DNA from 3 places in the Cellulosimicrobium sp. XJ-DQ-B-000 genome. Region 3 is predicted to be linked to each of the others. Evidence: riboswitches for the same ligand, from Rfam matches in the RefSeq annotation. Region 3 holds a riboswitch; each other region holds the start of a gene.

Region 1 (4,025 bases), on a different contig from region 3:
CACTCGATGGTGCCCGGGGGCTTGCTCGTCACGTCGAGCACGACGCGGTTGACCTCGGAGACCTCGTTGGTGATGCGCGTCGAGATGACGGACAGCACGTCGTAGGGCAGGCGCGTCCAGTCGGCCGTCATCGCGTCCTCGGACGAGACGGGGCGCAGCACGATCGGGTGGCCGTAGGTGCGGCCGTCGCCCTGGACGCCGACCGAGCGGACGTCGGCGAGCAGCACGACCGGGCACTGCCAGATCTCCTGGTCGAGGCCGGCCTTCGTGAGCTCCTCGCGCGCGATCGCGTCGGCGGCGCGCAGCGTCTCGAGGCGGTCCGCCGTGACCTCGCCGACGATGCGGATGCCCAGCCCGGGGCCCGGGAACGGCTGCCGCGCGACGATCTCCTCGGGCACGCCGAGCTCGCGGCCGACCGCGCGGACCTCGTCCTTGAACAGCGTGCGCAGCGGCTCGACGAGCGAGAACTGCAGGTCGTCGGGCAGGCCGCCGACGTTGTGGTGGCTCTTGATGTTCGCCGCGCCCTCGCCGCCGCCGGACTCGACGACGTCCGGGTAGAGCGTGCCCTGCACGAGGAACTTCACCTCGGCGCCGTGCTCGCCCGCGTCCTCGACGATCTGGCGCGCCGCGTCCTCGAACACGCGGATGAACTCGCGACCGATGATCTTGCGCTTGGTCTCCGGGTCGCTGTGCCCGGCGAGCGCGGTGAGGAACCGCTCCTTCTCGTCGCGGATCACGAGGTTGACGCCCGTCGCCGCGACGAAGTCGCGCTCGATCTGCTCGACCTCGCCCGCGCGCATCAGCCCGTGGTCGACGTGCACGCACGTGAGCTGGTCACCCACCGCGCGCTGCACGAGCGCCGCGGCGACGGCGGAGTCCACGCCGCCCGAGAGGGCGCAGATGACGCGCGCGTCGCCGACCTGGGCGCGGATCGCCGCGACCTGGTCCGCGATGACGTTGCCGGGCGTCCAGTCCGGGGCGAGACCCGCGCCGTCGTACAGGAAGTGCTCCAGCACCGTCTGGCCGTGCGCGGAGTGCTTGACCTCCGGGTGCCACTGCACGCCGTAGAGGCGACGCTCGCGGTCCTCGAACGCGGCGACCGGCGAGCCCGACGACGTCGCGAGGACCTCGAAGCCCTCGGGCGCGCGGTGCACGGCGTCGCCGTGGCTCATCCACGTGGTCTGGTTCTGCGGCGTGCCGTCGAGCAGCACGCCCGCGGCGCACACCTCGACCTCGGTGCCGCCGTACTCGCGCAGGCCCGTCTGGGCGACCTCGCCGCCGAGGGCCTTCGCCATGGCCTGGAAGCCGTAGCAGATGCCCATGACGGGCACGCCGGCCTCGAACAGCGCCGGGTCGACGAACGGGGCACCCGTGGCGTACACGGACGAGGGACCGCCCGAGAGGATGATCGCGGCCGGGTCCTTGGCGAGCATCTGCTCGACCGTGAAGGTGTGCGGCACGATCTCGGAGTAGACCTTGGCCTCGCGCACGCGGCGCGCGATGAGCTGCGCGTACTGGGCGCCGAAGTCGACGACGAGCACGGGCCGCGGGGTCGAGGCCACCTCAGCGGTGGTGGGGGTGTCGGGAGCGGTGGCGGGTGACGTCACCCGTCCAGGATAGTCGCCGTGCGGCGGGGCTCGTCCCGCGTCTCAGGCGTCGGTGCGCACCTCGGCGCGCGCCGCGACGCGCTCGCGCAGGGCGCGGGCGGCCGCCTCCGGGTCGCTCGCCGCCGTGATCGCGCGCACCACCACGATCCGGGTCGCGCCCGCGTCGAGGACCGCGTCGAGCCGGTCCGCGTCGATCCCGCCGATCGCGAACCACGGCGTCGCGGGCCGGGTCGCCGCGACGTCGCGCAGCAGGTCCAGGCCGACGGCGGCCCGCCCCGGCTTCGTCGGGGTCGCCCACAGCGGGCCCACGCAGAAGTAGTCCACCGCCGGGTCGGCCTCCGCCGCGGCCGCCTGCGCGGCCGAGTGCGTGGACCGGCCGAGCACGGGCCCCGCGCCGAGCAGCGCCCGCACGGCCGGGACCGGCAGGTCGCCCTGGCCCATGTGCACGACCGGCGCGCCCGTGACCGACGCCACGTCCGCCCGGTCGTTCACGGCCCACAGCGCGCCGTGCTCCGTCGCGACGCGCGCGACGAGCTCCTGGAGCTCGAGCTCCCGCGCGACGTCGAGCGTCTTGTCGCGGAGCTGCACGACGTCCACCCCGCCCGCGAGCGCCGCCCGCAGGAAGTCCTCGAGGTCGCCGCGCTCCTCGCGCGCGTCCGTGCAGAGGTAGAGCCGCGCGTCGGCGAGCCGGGCGCGTGCGGCGTCCGCCGCCGACGGGGCGGGAGTGGCCGGGGTGGTGGAGGTCTCGGAGCTCACCCGCGGGAGCCTAACCTCGGCGGGCCCACGGCAGGAGGTACTGTGGCCGACAGCACGGGAGCCCCGCACGGGGCTGAGAGGGCGTCGCCGCCGACCGTCGAACCTGATCTGGGTCATGCCAGCGAAGGGAGCGCACATGAGCCTGTCCGTCCACCCGTCCGCGGGTGGCTCCGTCGTGCCCGACGGCGCGCGTGACGTCGTCGTCGTGGGGGGCGGGATCGTGGGTCTCGCCGTCGCGTGGCGCGCGGCGCGCGCGGGCCTGACCGTCACGGTGCTCGACCCGGCGCCGGGCGCGGGCGCGACGCATGCCGCCGCGGGGATGCTGGCGCCGGTGACCGAGGCCGACTTCGGGGAGGAGGCCGCCCTGCGGCTCCACCTCGCGGCCGCCGCGGCGTGGCCGGCGTTCGCCGCGGACCTGCGCGCGGTGACGGGGGCGGACGTCGGGCTGCGGACCGCCGGGACGCTCACCCTCGCCTACGACGCGGACGACCTCGCGCTGCTCCGCCGCGTCCTCGCGCTGCACGCCGCACACGGTCTCGCGTCGCACGAGCTCACCGTCGCCGACGCGCGCCGCCGCGAGCCGTACCTGGGCCCGCGCGTCGCCGGGGCGGCGTGGGCCCCCGCGGACCACGCCGTCGACCCGCGCGCGACGCACGCCGCGCTGCTCGCGGCGGTCGTCGGACGCGGCACCGCGGGCGCGGGCTCGGCCGCCGGGGCGCGCGTCGTCCGCGCGTCCGCGACCCGGCTCGCGCTCGATGCCGGGCGCGTGGTCGGCGTGCACGACGACGCCGGCCGGCTCCACCGCGCGGGTGCGGTCGTCGTCGCGGCGGGCTGGCAGTCGGGCGCCCTCCTCGCGGACGTGCCGGGCGTCGTCGTGCCCACGCGCCCGGTGAAGGGTCAGACGCTGCGGCTCGACGCCGGCCCGGACCTCGCGCTGGAGCACGTCGTGCGCGGGCTCGTGCAGGGCCGGCCGGTGTACGTCGTGCCGCGCGACGCCGAGCCGGCGGGGCCGCGCGCGGGTCACCGGGAGGTCGTCGTCGGGGCCACCACCGAGGAGAACCCGGACGACCGCCGCGCCACCGCCGGCGGGGTCTTCGCGCTCCTGCGGGACGCGCGCGCCCTCCTGCCGGGGATCGACGAGGCCGCGCTGGTCGAGGTGACGCCGCGGGGGCGCCCCGCGACCCCGGACAACCTCCCGCTCGTCGGGCCGACGGACGTCCCGGGGCTGCACCTCGCGACGGGCCACGGCCGCAACGGCATCCTGCTCGCCCCGCTCACGGCCGACGCCGTCGTCGCCGGGCTCGGCGGGCTCTCCGGCCTGGGCGGGACCGAGCCCAGGGACGACGTCGCGACCGCCCTCGCCACCGCCCGGACCGACCGCTTCGCCCGCACCGCCACGACACCGAGGTGAGACCCGTGACCGCACCCGCACCCACCGCGCTCGTCAACGGCGAGCCGTACCCGCTCGACGGCGACGTCGACCTGGAGCGGCTCGTCGCCGCGCTCGTCCCCGCCTACGTCGCCGACGGCACGCCGCAGGGCGTCGCGGTGGCCGTCGGGGACGCCGTCGTGCCGCGCGGCGCCTGGGCGACGACCGTCGTCGCGCCCGGGGACCGCATCGAGATCGTCGCCGCCGTCCAGGGCGGCTGAGGAGGACCCATG
Region 2 (4,025 bases), on a different contig from region 3:
CCGCAGCGCCTCAACGCGGGCGGCTCGCTGTTCCTCACGCGGCCCAAGCTCGCCGACCACACGGCGACGCGCGCCGAGCTCGTCGAGCGCGCGACCGAGGTGCTCGGCGCCGTCGCGGGCGGCACGCTGCACGTGCGCGTCGGCGCGACGTTCCCGCTCGCCGACGCCGCCGACGCCCACCGCGCGCTCGAGGGACGGGCGACCACCGGCAAGGTGCTGCTCCGGCCCGCCGGGGCGGACGACGCTCCCGCCACCACGACCGGCACGACGACCGGCACGACGACCGGCACCGCGTGAGCTGGGACTGGGTGCCGCCGCGTCCCGGCGAGGAGGACGGCTCCGACGGCGGCCCCTCCCCCGCGCTGCGCCGCACCGTGACCGTGCTCGCCGTGCTGCTCACCGCGGTGTTCGTCGTCTACTACGTGACCGTGGCGGTGCGCCAGCAGGCGGACGCGTGCGTCGCCGACCGGCCCGCGGGCGTCGCGGTGCAGGACGTCGAGGCACGGTGGCGCTGGGTCCCGCCGGGCTACGCGTGCGAGTACGCCACCGCCGACCAGGACGTCGCCCGCGCCTGACGCGTGAGGCAGCCCCACCCCGACCGACGAGGACCGATGACCGACCTGCACGACCGCCCCCTGACCCTGCTCGGTGCCTACGCCCTCGCGGGCGTCCCCGACCCGGGCGGCTGGTACGCCGCCCTCGACGAGGACGGCCTCGGCGGCCTCGAGCACCCCGTCGACCCGGACGACCCGGGCGCGCTCGCGACGACCGCGGCCGCGCTGCCGGCGCACTGGGCGCTGCTGCCGACGACGGTCGCCGCGACGGCCCGCCGCGCCGGGGCCGACCGCTCCTACGGCCTCGCGTCCGACGACGAGGAGGGTCGGCGCGAGGCGGTCGACGGCGTCGCACGCGTCCTCGCGGCCGTGACCCGGCTCGCCGAGGCGGAGGGTCGACGGCGCGTCGTCGCGGTCGAGCTCCAGTCCGCGCCCGGTCCGGGCCGCGGCTCCGGCGCGGCGCTCGCGCGCAGCCTCACCGAGCTGGCCGCCGTCGCGCCCGCCGGGCTGCCGCTCGTGGTGGAGCACTGCGACGCACCACGCCCGTGGGGCGTCGCGGAGAAGGGCTTCCTCGCGCTCGACGACGAGATCGCCGCCGTCGCGCGCGCGGCCCGGGACACCGGCCACCCCCTGCACGTCGGGCTCAACTGGGGCCGGTCCGCCATCGAGGGGCGCAGCGCCGCGACGCCCGTCGAGCACGCGCGGGCGACCGCGGGCGCGGGCCTCCTCGCGAGCGCGATGCTCTCCGGTGCCGCGGGCCGGGCCGGCCGGTGGGGCGCGCCGTGGGCGGACGCGCACGTGCCGCCCCACGGCCCGGACCCCGCGCTCCCCGGCCCGGACGAGTCGATGCTCGGCCCGGCCGAGGTGCGCGAGTTCCTCGCCGCGGCCGGCCCCGTCCCGCTCGTCGGCGCCAAGGTGACCACGCGGCCCGCGGACGCCCCGCCCGCGCAGCGCCTCGCCGTCGCGCGCGCGACGCTCGCCGTGCTCCGCGACGCGCTGGCCGACCTCGACACCGACCGCGGAGCCGACCGCAGGGCCGCCCACGCACCGAGCCGCCCCACGGCCTGAGCGCGTCCCGCGGGCCGGGCGCAGGCACGTCACGGCAGCCCGGGCTCGCCCGGTCGGCCCGGTCGGCCTGGGCTCAGCCCGGCCGCACGGGCGCCGAGCGGTGCAGGTGGTCCACGGGCCCCCGGCCCGTCCCCACCCGCAGCGCGGCGCCGGCACGCAGCGCGCCCGTGAGCCACTCCTTCGCCTCGCGCGCGGCCTCCTCCCAGCTCGCGCGCTGCGGCCGCAGCGCCGCGAGCGCCGCCGAGAGCGAGCACCCCGTGCCGTGGGTGTGGGGCGTGTCGACGCGCTCGGCGTCGAACGTCGTGACGGTGGCCGCCCCCGGCGCGCGGCCCGTCGTCGGCCCGGGCGCGGGGACGACGAGCGCGTCCGGCGACGTGCGTCCGGTGAGGTGACCGCCCTTGAGCAGCACGACGGCGTCGCTCGCGGTCGCGTACGCCGTCGCCTGGCGCAGGGCGTCGTCCCACGTCGTCGCGGGCTCCTGCCCGCCGAGGACGGCGAGCTCGGGCAGGTTCGGCGTGACGACGTCGGCGCGCGCGGCGAGGTCGCGCACGGCCTGCTCGGCGCCCGCGTCGAGCAGGCGGTGGCCGGACGTGGCGACCATCACCGGGTCCAGGACGACCCAGGGCCGCGGACCGCCCGCGGCGGCGCGCGCCGCGGCGAGGTCGTCGAGCCACTCCCCGACGGTGCGGGCGTTCGCCTCGTCCGCGACCATGCCGATCTTCACGGCGTCGACCTCGACGTCGTCGGACACGGCGTCGAGCTGCGCGCGCAGGAACGCCGGCCCGGGGACGTGCACCGACCGCACGCCGTGGGTGTTCTGCGCGACGAGCGCCGTGGTGACGGCCATGCCGTAGGCGCCGTGCGCGCAGAACGCCTTGAGGTCGGCCTGGATCCCGGCCCCGCCGGTCGGGTCGGTCCCCGCGACGGAGAGCACGCGGGGGCGGGACGGTGCCGGGTCGGGCCCACGGCCCGGGTCGGGTCGGTGATCACGGTCCGCGGGGGCGGGGACCGGGTCGGAGGTGTGCCGAGGCAGGGCGAGCGTCATCGCGCGGACATCCCTTCGCTGGTACGAGCCAGATCAGGTTCGACGGGTCTCATCTCAGCCCCGGTGCGGGGCACCCCGTGTCGCGGGCCATGCTACGCGGCGACCCGTGCGCTTTTCACCCGCCCCGACGCGTGAGACGACGCGCGTGCGCGCGTCTTTCCGGGTATGACGCAGCACGTCGCCCCCGCGACCCGCCCCTTCCTGCCGGACGCGCCCGTCCCGGTCCAGGTGCCCGCCCTCTGCACGACGTTCGACCGCGACGGCCGGCGGGTCGTGCTCACGGGCGTCGTCACGCACGACGCAGGCGGGCTCGTGGCGTTCGAGTACGAGCACCCCGAGCGGGGCCTGTGGCACGTGTGGGTCGACCGGGACACGTGCGTCCCGCTGTGACCCGGTGCCCGGACGCACGGACGCCGCCCGACCGGGGGGTCGGGCGGCGTCGGCCGTGCGGGGTGCGTGCGCTCAGCGGGCGGGGAGCTCTCCCGGCATCGGGTCGTCGGCGCCCCAGCGCGTGACGCGCAGCCGACGGCCGTCCGGCCCGGGCAGCGCGACGCCCGCGCGGGCGGCCTCCTGGGCGGCCGCGCGGAGCGACCCGGGCGAGTCGTGCGTCACGCGCACGAACGCCCCCGAGAACGCGTCGAGCTCGCCGCGGGCGATCGCGACGACCATCTCGACCGTGCGCTCGACGGGCGTCCACTCCGTGCGACCCTCGTGCATGACCATGGACGCCGTCATGTCGGTCTGCACGACGCCCGGCGACACCTCGAAGGTCCGCAGCCCGAGCGCGTGGCCCGAGCGGTGGAGGTTCGCCCCGAGGCGCAGCAGCGCCGTCTTGCTCGCGTTGTACGCGCTCGCGCCCTCCATGTCGTGCGAGCCCGCGCCGCTGTTGAGGTCGACGACGCGGCCGCCGCCGCGCGCGAGCATCCCGGGCACGACCGCGCGCGCGAGCAGGAACGGCCCGCGCACGTTGGTCTCCAGGACGGCCCACCACTCGTCGGGGTCCGCCTCCCAGAGCGGCACCTCGGCGTCGACCCGGCCCGCGTTGTTGACGAGCAGGTCCACGCTCCCGAGCGCGGCCTCGGCCTCGCGGACGGCCGCGGCCACCGCCGCCGCGTCGGTCACGTCCGCCGTGACGACGACGGCCCGGCCCGCGCCGGCGAGCGCGGCGATCTCGTCGGCCACCCCGGCGAGCCGGCCCGCGTCGCGCGCGAGGAGCGCGACGTCGAGACCGGCCGCGGCGAGCCCGACGGCGACCGCGCGGCCGATGCCGCGCGACGCCCCGGTGACGAGCGCGGTGCGCGCGGGCACCACGTCCGGCGTCGTGCCCTCCCCCGGTGCGTCGCTCATGCGCGCAGCTC
Region 3 (4,025 bases):
GGTCAAGCAGACCGCGCAGGGCTCGGCGGCCGCGGCGGAGTCCGGTGCGGGCACCGTCGACGCCGACGACCGGACGCCGGCGGCGAAGGCCTCCTGAGGCCGCGGCCGGGCCCCCGGCCCGGCCGTCGTGCCCGACGACGAGGGGCGAGCCGCGCGTGCGGCTCGCCCCTCGTCGCGTCCGGGTCCGAGCGGGCGGCCGTCGTGGCGACGGGCCCGGGGAGCCCCGCGCGCGCGGTAGATTCGGCCCGCGCCCCCATGGCCCAACTGGCAGAGGCGGCCGGCTTAAACCCGGCGTGTTCCGGGTTCGAGTCCCGGTGGGGGCACCATGCCGACGGGCGGTCGGCTCCGAGGCGCCAGGGCTCCCCGGGCTAGGACAGCCCCGTCGGCCCCTCCGGCTCGGCCGGGGGAGCGGCCTCCTGGCCGAGGATCACGACGGTGCCGTCCGGGTCCTGCACGCGCGCGACGCGCTCGCCCCACGGCTGGTCCGCGGGCGGCTCCAGGACGGGCACGCCCGCGGCCGCGAGGTGCTCGACGGCGCGGTCGCAGTCGTCGACGTACACCCACAGCACGACGCGGGTGTCCGCCGGAGGCGGGTCGCCCTGCCCGAGCCCGAGCGGCGACCCGCCCACGCGCACGCTCACGTAGACGGGTGGGCCGTCGTCGGGGAACGCGTACTCGACCGTCCCGCGCAGCAGGTCGCGGTAGAAGCCGAGGGACCGGTCGAGGTCGGCCACGGTGAGGACGGGGAAGAGGCTGCGGAACACGGTCGCTCCTCGGTGCGCTCGGCGGGTCCTCCCATCGTGCGCCTCGTGCCCCGGGCGCGCGCCCCGTGCCCGGGGCGCCGCGCCTCAGCGCGCGAGCAGCTCCTCGGTCGTGGTGCCGGGGACGGACAGCGTCACGCGCGTGCCCCACGGGTCGTGCACGACGACGGAGCGGCCGTCGTCCGCGTGCTCCAGCCCGCGGGCACGGAAGCGGGCGACGAGCGCGTCGAGGTCCTCGCGGCCCGGCACCGTGACGGCGACGTCGCCGAGCCCGAGGCTCGCGGCGCGGGGTCCGGCGCCCGCGCTGTTCCACACGTTCATCGCGACGTGGTGGTGGTATCCGCCCGCGGACGCGAAGAGCGCCCCGCTGTACCCGGTGAGCGTCGCCTCGAAGCCGACGGCGTCGACGTAGAAGGCGTGGGCGGTCGCGACGTCGCCCACCTGCAGGTGCACGTGGCCGACGCGGCCCGCGAGCGAGGGGCCGGCGTCGAACGTCTCCTGGTCGAGGTGCGTGCGCAGGTAGGCGTTCGGGTCGAGGAACGTCGTCGTCATGAGGATCTGGCCGTGCTCTCGCACCCACGTCTCGCGGGGGCGGTCGGTGTAGAGCTCGACGCCGTTGCCCTCGGGGTCGGTGAAGTAGAACGCCTCGCTGACGAGGTGGTCGCTCGACCCGACGAAGGTGCCGCGGCGGTCCTGCGCGGCGCGGTAGACGGTCGCGGCGAGGCTCGGGCCGTCGTCGAACAGGAAGGCCGTGTGGAACAGGCCGGCCTGGCGCGGGTCGACGGGCGGGAGCCCGGGCGTGTGCACGAGGCGCAGCATGGGTGTGCGGCCGCGGCCCAGCACACGGTGCACCTCCGCGCCGCGCGACCGCTCCTCGAGCGGGGCGAGGGCGAACGCGCCTGTGTAGTACGAGGTCATGAGCTCGAGGTCGCCCACGCGCAGCGTGACGGCGTCCATGCTCGTGGACGGGGACAGGAGGCGGTCGGTCGGCGCGCCCGGCGTGCTCGTGGTCATGTCTGCTCCAACTTGTTGTCGCTACAACTATATTCCCACACCGTGGCGAGGGCTCCCGCACCGGCGCCGTCCTTGCTAGGGTCGGCGCGAACCACGCGGGGCGTCCCGCCCGGGCCACGGCCCGGGCCGAGGGACTGAGACGAGCGGTACGGCCGCCCGGACCCGTCGAACCTGATCTCGCTAGCACGAGCGGAGGAACGTGGGCATGACGACGCCTGCTGCCATCACCCTGAACCCTGTCCTCGCGGACGACCCGACCGCGCTCGTCCGGCAGGAGGAGACCGGCTTCACCGCCGACCTCGCCCGCCGGTACGCGGACCTCTTCGAGACGTTCTACGACCACCCCTTCCTGGCCGGGCTGCGCGACGGCTCCGTCGAGCCCGCCGCGGTCCGCCACTACGTGGGCCAGGACCACCAGTACCTCACGGCCTACCTGCGCTGCTACGGCCTCGGCATGGCCCTCGCGCCCGACCGGTCGTGGGCGGCCTACTTCCACGACAAGGCCGGCTTCCTCCTCGACGACGAGTCGCACGCGCACCACGCGATGTGCGACTTCCTCGGCGTGACGTACGAGGAGGCGCAGACGCACCGCCTCGCGCCGAGCGCGCAGGCCTACGTGGACCACATGACGGCGGCCGGCCGCGACTCGCTCGGCGTGCTGCTCGCCGCGCTGCTCCCGTGCCCGTGGACCTACATCTGGTCCGCGCGGCGCTTCTGGCTCGGCGAGCGCGAGACGACGCCCGGCGCCCTCGGCGACGACCACCCGCTCGCGGGCTGGTGGCAGTTCTACGCGGCCGAGCGCACCGAGGACGTCCTCACGGACCTGCGCGCACGCCTCGACGCGCTCGCCGCGGACGCGGGCGAGGCGGAGCGCGCGCGCATGGAGCGCGCGTTCGAGCTGAGCTGCCGCCACGAGATCCGCTTCTGGCAGATGGCCTGGTCGCTCGAGCGCTGGTGACCCGTCCGGCCGGGCGCGCGGCCGGCTCGCGTCGTGCGCCCGGCCTTACGCCAGCAGCAGATACCCACCCGGGTGCCTCGGCACCCGGGTGGGCCGCGGGTAGCGTGAACGCATGGACGCGACGAGCGCGGTGCCGGGCACGCTGCCGGACGTGGTGCCGGACGGGGCGACGCCGAGCCCCCGCTCCCGGGCGGGCGGACGGGCGGAGCCCCTCCTGCGCCACGTCATCGGGGGGATCCTGCGGCGGGCGCGGCTCGCGCAGGGGCGCACGCTCGTCGACGTCGCGGCCGCCGCGCGCGTCTCCACCGCCTACCTGTCCGAGGTGGAGCGCGGGCGCAAGGAGGCGTCGTCCGAGGTCCTCGCCGCCGTGTGCGGCGCCCTCGGCCTGCGCCTCGTCGATCTCGTCGCCCGCACGGGCGAGGAGCTGCGGCCGCTCGCGCCCGTCCGCGTGCTGTCCTCCGCGCGAGAGCGCGGTGCCCTCTCCGCGCCACGGCACGTCGCCCCGGCGGGCGAGCCCGTGCGAAACCTCCCCGTCGCCGAGACGCTCCGACGTCCGACCGCGCGCGCCGGCGACGTCCTGCTCCTCGCGGCCTGAGCGACGGTCCCCGTCGCACCGCGTGTCGTGCGGGGGCCGGGCGCCGTGCGCGCCGCTACCGTCGGTCCATGACGGAGCCGCAGACCGCGCACGGCACGGCAGCCCAGGACGTCCCGGCCCTCCAGGACCTCGTCGACGACGCCGCGTTCCTCTCCCACGAGCACCAGCTCCACCTGACGGACCTCCACGGCGACGACGCCTGGGCAGCCGACCTGACCACCGGGGTCTTCACCTTCACCGCGCCCGACGGCGGGACCGCGACGTGCCGCCTCCAGTTCCTCGGCACGGCCGCGCCCGGGCCGGGTACGTGGATGTGGGCGTGGCAGAACGTCAACGGCTTCCCCGACGCCGTGCTCACCGCCGCCGAGAGCACGCGCCGGACCGGGCTGCGCGAGGCCGCCGAGCCGGAGCTCCCGCTGGCTGACGACCTCGCTCACCGGCTCGCGCTCGCGGCCAAGGCCGTGACCGGCTCGTCCGCCCACTACAGCGCCCCCGTCGGCGGCGGCACGCGGGCGTGGTTCCTTCTGGACGACGCCGACCTCGCCCTGCCCGCCCCGAGCGTGCCGCGCGTCGTGCGGACGCTGAGCGAGGGGCTGCTGTCCGTCACGGTCGTCGACCACCGGCGCGCCGTCGCGTCCTACGCGAGCGCGCGCGGCCTGCCGGCCGTCGCGGACGGGACCGGCGCCGTCGTGCTGGA

Evidence for each region. Region 3 has a riboswitch for thiamine pyrophosphate ahead of RDI86_RS13510 (TenA family protein). Riboswitches for the same ligand answer to the same signal wherever they lie in the genome.
Region 1: another riboswitch for thiamine pyrophosphate. It lies ahead of thiO (glycine oxidase ThiO); the one in region 3 lies ahead of RDI86_RS13510 (TenA family protein).
Region 2: another riboswitch for thiamine pyrophosphate. It lies ahead of thiD (bifunctional hydroxymethylpyrimidine kinase/phosphomethylpyrimidine kinase); the one in region 3 lies ahead of RDI86_RS13510 (TenA family protein).

Annotation. Positions count from the first base shown of each region.
Region 1 covers NZ_JAVHYN010000001.1:756,481-760,505, forward strand. The annotation lists gene guaA (glutamine-hydrolyzing GMP synthase) at 1-1,607, opposite strand, end outside; gene thiE (thiamine phosphate synthase) at 1,650-2,363, opposite strand; TPP riboswitch at 2,408-2,510, shown strand; gene thiO (glycine oxidase ThiO) at 2,500-3,774, shown strand; gene thiS (sulfur carrier protein ThiS) at 3,780-4,013, shown strand; gene RDI86_RS03750 (thiazole synthase) at 4,023-4,025, shown strand, end outside.
Region 2 covers NZ_JAVHYN010000001.1:16,602-20,626, forward strand. The annotation lists gene RDI86_RS00075 (quinone oxidoreductase) at 1-297, shown strand, start outside; gene RDI86_RS00080 (hypothetical protein) at 294-575, shown strand; gene RDI86_RS00085 (DUF4862 family protein) at 612-1,622, shown strand; gene thiD (bifunctional hydroxymethylpyrimidine kinase/phosphomethylpyrimidine kinase) at 1,696-2,556, opposite strand; TPP riboswitch at 2,661-2,755, opposite strand; gene RDI86_RS00095 (hypothetical protein) at 2,833-3,057, shown strand; gene RDI86_RS00100 (SDR family oxidoreductase) at 3,130-4,014, opposite strand; gene pheT (phenylalanine--tRNA ligase subunit beta) at 4,011-4,025, opposite strand, start outside.
Region 3 covers NZ_JAVHYN010000011.1:4,619-8,643, reverse strand. The annotation lists gene RDI86_RS13530 (NAD(P)/FAD-dependent oxidoreductase) at 1-97, shown strand, start outside; tRNA gene RDI86_RS13525 (tRNA-Leu) at 250-326, shown strand; gene RDI86_RS13520 (glyoxalase/bleomycin resistance/extradiol dioxygenase family protein) at 369-764, opposite strand; gene RDI86_RS13515 (VOC family protein) at 849-1,775, opposite strand; TPP riboswitch at 1,862-1,990, shown strand; gene RDI86_RS13510 (TenA family protein) at 1,981-2,733, shown strand; gene RDI86_RS13505 (helix-turn-helix domain-containing protein) at 2,846-3,328, shown strand; gene RDI86_RS13500 (DUF6882 domain-containing protein) at 3,397-4,025, shown strand, end outside.